2 linked regions of the Youhaiella tibetensis genome follow. The protein of the gene in region 1 binds, or shares a complex with, the protein of each later gene. Links are inferred from orthologs where the notes say so. Each region holds a gene or a part of one and is shown on either strand. Other genes may lie near its edges.

Evidence for each region.
Region 2: the proteins of hfq (region 1) and FNA67_RS15030 are in contact, whole or in part, in a crystal structure (PDB 3VU3), measured with the Escherichia coli proteins. The link is inferred for Youhaiella tibetensis from one-to-one orthologs.

What each region holds. Positions count from the first base shown.
Region 1 is NZ_CP041690.1:2,223,641-2,226,753, reverse strand. What follows is about bases 307-3,101. They hold hfq (RNA chaperone Hfq), read left to right. Parts: upstream 307-1,474; coding sequence 1,475-1,729; downstream 1,730-3,101. Other genes in these bases: hflX (GTPase HflX), read left to right, coding at 1,821-3,101; ntrX (nitrogen assimilation response regulator NtrX), read left to right, coding at 307-1,263. Also shown: more of ntrX, read left to right, coding at 1-306; more of hflX, read left to right, coding at 3,102-3,107; mazG (nucleoside triphosphate pyrophosphohydrolase), read right to left, coding at 3,108-3,113. UniProt on the Escherichia coli protein: RNA chaperone that binds small regulatory RNA (sRNAs) and mRNAs to facilitate mRNA translational regulation in response to envelope stress, environmental stress and changes in metabolite concentrations.
Region 2 is NZ_CP041690.1:3,068,392-3,071,596, reverse strand. The notes cover bases 179-3,065. They hold FNA67_RS15030 (catalase), read left to right. Parts: upstream 179-817; coding sequence 818-2,314; downstream 2,315-3,065. Other genes in these bases: FNA67_RS15025 (DUF2336 domain-containing protein), read left to right, coding at 2,610-3,065; FNA67_RS15035 (hydrogen peroxide-inducible genes activator), read right to left, coding at 179-713. Also shown: more of FNA67_RS15035, read right to left, coding at 1-178; more of FNA67_RS15025, read left to right, coding at 3,066-3,205.

The sequences.
Region 1 (3,113 bases):
GAGATCGCGCGGCGTCGTCCGAGTCTGGTCTTCCTCGACATCTGGATGCAGGGGTCGCGCCTGGATGGCCTGCAACTGCTCGACGTGCTCCAGTCCCAGCATCCCGATATGCCCGTGGTCATGATCTCCGGGCACGGCAATGTCGAAACGGCCGTGTCCGCCATCAAGCGTGGCGCCTACGACTATATCGAGAAACCCTTCAAGATCGATCGCCTGCTGCTGATCACCCAGCGCGCCGTGGAAGCCACGCGCCTGCGCAACGAGGTGGCCGAACTCAAGGAACGCGGCGCGGGGACCAATACCGAGATGGTCGGCCACTCGCCGGCCCTCCAGCAGGTCAAGGGCATCATCGAGAAGTCCGCGCCGACCAACTCGCGTATTTTCGTTGCTGGCCCTTCGGGCGCCGGCAAGGGTCTCGTGGCACGGCTCATCCATCAGCGCAGCCCGCGTGCGCAGGCGCCGTTCATCGAGATCAACGCCTCGCTCTATGCGCCCGACGAGGTGCCCGTGGTGCTGTTCGGCCGCGAAACACGCGAGAAAAGCGGCATCCTGCGCACCGAGGTCGGTGCGCTTGAGCGCGCTCACGGGGGCACGCTCTACCTGTCGGAAGTCACCGCGCTCCCTCCTTCCGCCCAGGCGGCCCTGCTGCGCACGCTGGTGGAGAACAAGTTCAACCGCGTGGGCGGACAGGTCGCCGTGCCGATCGATGTTCGAATCATCTCCTCGAGTTCGCAGAGCATCCCCTCGCTCGTCGAGGCCGGGCAGTTTCGCTCCGACCTATACCATCGCCTCTCAATCGTGCCGGTTCAACTCACCCCGCTCAAGGAGCGGCGCGAGGACGTGCCGCCGCTGGTAAGCGCATTCATCGAGCAGGTCTGCCGCATGCACAACCTGCCGCGCATGACCATCGGCGATGACGCCATCGCGGTGCTCCAGGCCCAGGATTGGCCGGGCAACGCGCGTCAGTTGCGCAACTCCATCGAGCGGCTGCTGATCCTGATGAAGGGGCAGGCGCCCGAAGATGGGGTCATCACCGCCGCGATGCTGCCGTCCGATATCGGCGAGGTGCTGCCGACGGTGGGCGACACCGATGCATCGGCGCACCTGATGAGCCTGCCGCTGCGCGACGCCCGCGAGGTTTTCGAACGTCAGTACCTGTTGGCGCAGATCGAGCGTTTCGGGGGCAATATCTCCAAGACTGCCGAGTTCGTCGGCATGGAGCGCAGTGCATTGCACCGCAAGATCAAGTCGCTGGGGCTATAGGGCGTATTCGAAATTCTGGGGTGTTCATTGCCGTTGAGGCGGCTATGATCACCGGTAGGCACGGATTTTCAGATGTGCCATAGTGCCTGACCAATTAGATTTGCTTGATGACTTTCCGGGAAGGACAGGCCTGCGGCGGCCAAGGTCCTCACCTACAAGAAGGGTGGCGATGAGCCTGCCCGCTAAACAGAAGCCGCGAGAAGAGGCCTAAATGCCCGCCGAAAAAGCACAAAACCTCCAGGATTCCTTCCTCAATCACGTGCGCAAGCAGAAAGTCCCGGTCACGATTTTCCTCGTGAACGGCGTCAAGCTGCAGGGCATAATTACCTGGTTCGACAATTTCTGCCTGCTGCTCCGTCGTGATGCCCAGTCGCAGCTTGTCTACAAGCATGCGATCTCGACCATCATGCCGGGTGCGCCGATCCAGCTCTTCGATCCCGAGCATACCGGAGGCGACAACGCCTGATCCGCATAATCCGTCGGACGATTTCGACGACGGCGAGGACCGCAAGGGCGGTCCTCAGGCCTTTATCGATCAACGCGAGGCTCCGACACGTGTGGGACTGATCGTCCCGGACGTGCGTGGCGCGTCTGTCTATCACAGCATCGAAGCGCGCAAGGCCGAGTTCGAAGGCCTGGCGGCCGCGATCCGGCTCGAGATCGTGTTCTCCGAGGTCATCCGCGTTCGCGAAGTGCGGCCTGCCACCTTCATCGGCGGCGGGCAGGTGGAAGCCATTGCCAGGCGCGTGCAGGAGGAGGAGATCGAACTCCTTCTCGTCGACACGGCCCTGACGCCGATCCAGCAGCGTAACCTCGAGCGCGAGACCAAGGCCAAGGTTCTCGACCGCACGGCCCTCATCCTCGAAATCTTCGGGGAGCGCGCTGCCACGCGCGAGGGTGTGCTCCAGGTCGAACTGGCCCACCTCAACTACCAGAAGAGCCGTCTCGTCCGGTCATGGACGCACCTTGAGCGGCAACGCGGCGGTTTCGGCTTCCTGGGCGGCCCCGGCGAAACCCAGATCGAAAGCGACCGTCGCCTGCTTCAGGAGCGCATCGCGCTGCTCGAGGAGCGGATCGAGAAGGTCCGCAAGACCCGTCAGCAGCAGCGACGCAACCGGGACGAGGTGCCGTACCCGATCGTGGCCCTGGTCGGCTACACCAATGCCGGCAAGTCGAGCCTCTTCAACACCCTGACCGGTGCCGGCGTCTTCGCCGAGAACCTGCTCTTTGCCACGCTCGATACCACCGTTCGCAAGCTGGAACTGCCGCATGGCCGCCAGGTGATCGTGAGCGACACGGTCGGCTTCGTCGCCGACCTGCCGCACGACCTCGTCGCCGCCTTCCGCGCCACGCTCGAGGAAGTCACGCAGGCCGATGTCGTGCTCCACATCCGGGACGTCGCCAATCCCGATCACCAGGCGCAGGCCCGCGACGTGCTGACCGTGCTCGGTGAACTGGGGGTGTCGTCCGAGACCGTGCCTGTCATCGAGGTCTGGAACAAGATCGACCTGCTGCCGCGTGCCGAGGATGGCTCCATCCCCGCGCTCGCCAATACCGCTCCGGTGGGGCGCGTTGCGGCGACGGTTCCGGTTTCGGCCAAGACCGGCGAGGGTCTGGAAGACCTAAAGATCGCTATCGAGGCGGCCCTGTCGGCGGGCAGCCGGACCTATCGCGTCCACGTGCCTCACGCGGCCGGCGGCGATGTCGGTTGGCTTTACGGCCATGCCGAGATCATCGAGCGCATCGAGCCGGACGAGAAGGGCCAGGATTTCGTGGTCCGCGTCGAACCACGCCACCTGCGCGAGTTTCAGGAGCGCTTCAACGGCCGCATCGAGGGCGAGTGATCACTT
Region 2 (3,205 bases), 840 kb from region 1 along the record:
CCCTGGCCGTTGGCCACGAACTCGACGATGGTCGAGAGCGAGGTGGCCGCGAACGTGCGCGCGGAAGGATCGGCTTCGAGCGAACAGGCGGCGATGGCCTGGTCGCGCAGGCAGTGGCCCTCATCGAGCAGCAGGATGCGCTCGGCCGGGAGGCTGGCGAGCGGCACCGGGCCCTCGGGCGCTTCGTTGCGCGCCGAGGCGAGCACGAAGGGATCGGGGAAGAGCGGGGCGATGGTCAGCCGCGGGCCGCCAGGCGGCGGTTCGCTGGCGATGAGCGCCAGGTCGAGCTGGCCTTCGGCCAGGGCCTTGAGCAGCGTTTCGGTGCGACTTTCGCTGGCGCGGAAAATGAGGTCCGGAAGCTGCGCCTGGAGGGCCGGGAATATGTCGGGCAGCAGATAGGGCGCGACGGTGGGGATAAGTCCGAACCGAATCGGCCCGGAGGGTTGGCCGGCATGGCCCTGGGCGAAGGACACCAGGTCGTCGGAGGCCTCGAGCACCTTGCGGGCGCGTTCGACGAATTCGGCCCCGAGCGGGGTAGGGCGCACGGTCCGGCCCTGGCGGTCGAAAAGGGCGGCGCCGCAGAACTCCTCGATGAGCTGGATCTGCTGGGAAAGCGCCGGCTGGGTGACGCGGCAGCGTTCGGCGGCACGCCCGAAATGGCCGGTTTCGGCAAGGACCAGAGCATAGCGCATCTGCTTGAGGGTGAGGCTCATGATAAGTTCATATTATCATGATCCATAGGCTTATCAATTTGTCTAATTAGCCCCGTCGGCGTAAGATGCGCCCCGTTGAGAATCTACCCAAGAGAGTTACAGCCATGGTCGATCGTCCCCGCATGACGACGAGTGCCGGCGCGCCGGTTTCCGACAACCAGAATTCGGAGACGGCTGGTCCGCGCGGCCCGGTATTGATGCAGGACTATCAGCTCCTCGAGAAGCTGGCCCATCAGAACCGCGAGCGCATTCCTGAGCGCGTGGTGCACGCCAAGGGTTGGGGCGCCTTCGGGACCCTGACCATCACCAACGACATCTCCAAGTACACCCGCGCCAAGCTCTTCCAGGGCCTGGGCAAGAAGACGGACCTGCTGATCCGCTTCTCGACCGTGGCCGGCGAGATGGGTGCGGCCGACGCCGAGCGCGACGTGCGCGGCTTCGCCATCAAGTTCTATACCGAGGAAGGCAACTGGGACCTGGTGGGGAACAACACCCCGGTGTTCTTCGTGCGCGATCCGCTCAAGTTCCCCGACTTCATCCACACCCAGAAGCGCCATCCCAAGACCAACCTGCGCTCCAAGACCGCGATGTGGGATTTCTGGAGCCAGTCGCCGGAAAGCCTGCACCAGGTCACGACGCTGTTCTCGGACCGCGGCCTGCCGGTGGCGCCGATGTATATGAACGGGTACGGCTCGCACACCTATTCGTTCTGGAACGATGATGGCGAGCGCTTCTGGGTGAAGTTCCACTTCAAGACCCAGCAGGGCCACAAGCACTACACCAATGCCGAGGCCGAGAAGATCATCGGCGAGAGCCGCGAATCCTACCAGGAAGAGCTCTTCGGCACGATCGATCGCGGCGAGTTCCCGCGCTGGACCATGCAGGTCCAGATCATGCCGGAAACCGATGCCGACAAGCATTGGTACAACCCGTTCGACCTCACCAAGGTGTGGCCGCATGCGGATTACCCGGTGATCGAGGTGGGCGTGGTCGAGCTCAACCGCAACGCCGACAACTATTTCGCCGAGATCGAGCAGGCGGCGTTCTCGCCGTCCAACAAGGTGCCCGGCATCGGTTACTCGCCCGACAAGATGCTGCAGGCGCGCGTGTTCTCTTATGCCGACGCCCACCGCTATCGCCTGGGCACGCATTACGAGGCGCTGCCGGTCAACGCGCCCAAGGTTGCGGTCCATCACTACCACAAGGATGGGGCGATGCGCTTCTTCGCCAACAATCCGAACCCGGACGCCTATTACGAGCCCAACAGCTTCGGCGGTCCGGTCGAGGACAAGTCGGTCAAGGAGCCGCCGCTCAAGATCTCGGGCGATGCCGACCGGTATAACCACCGCGACGGCAACGACGACTATCGCCAGCCGCGGGACCTCTACAACCTGTTCGACGCCGGCCAGAAGGCACGGCTCTATTCGAACCTGGCCGCGGCCATGGATGGGGTTCCCGACGAGATCATCGACCGCCAGCTCGCCCATTTCGATCTCATCGCCAAGGAGTATGGCGACGGCATCCGCGCTGCCCGCGCGGCGCTCAAGACCGGCAAGCCGGCAGACGCGATTTCGGACGGTGAATCCGCCGCCGCCGAGTAAGGCGACCAACCGGTACGAATCTCCAGGACCCGGCCCTAGTGGCCGGGTTCTTCGTTTTGGTTAACGGTTTGCTCCGCATCGGCGGCGGGGTGCGAGGGCATGGCTCGGGGTGCGGGGACAAGTGTGCGCCCGAGAGGCGCAGACTACCGGGGGCAAGGCGGCGCGGAGAGGCAGTTTTCCACACAACCAATCGTTAAAATTTGAATCAAATTCCGCCTTCTCACTTTAGCCGGTTGCGAGTGCGCGGTGGCAAAGTCTTCCAAATCGGCGGATCGACCCCGCGCGGAGGGACTAAATGCAAGAGATCGAAGAAGGTACGAAGGCATTCTCGACCTTCCGCGTGCTGAACGGGGACGCCAACGTCATGGAGCGGGAGCAGTTGTTCCGCAACATGGCCCAGCTCTTCTCCTTCGTTTCGGACCGGTGCGACGACGAACAGGTCATCCAGTATGACGAGGTGCTCTGCCAACTCGCCGAACTGGTGGAAGTGGAAGCGCGGGCTCACGTGGCCAAGCTGCTGGCTCCGCTCGACCGGGCGCCGGGCACGGTGGTGGTCAAGCTGGCCAATGACGTGATCGAGGTGGCCAAGCCGCTGCTCGAGTTCTCGAGCGTGCTTTCGGATGACGACCTCATCGATATCGTGGCCAACCAGAGCGAGGACCATCGCGTGGCGGTCGCCAGCCGTCATGCGGTTGCCGAGCGGGTGAGCGACGCCATCACCGAGCATGGCGACAAGGTTTCGATCTCGCGTCTGGTGCGCAACACCAAGGCCGAGCTGGGTCAGTATGCCATCGAGCGCCTGGTGGCGCTGGCGGCCAAGGACGGCGATATCGCCGACGACCTGCGCAATCGCCCCGACATCGACTGGGGTTCGCTGCGCAACGAGATCGA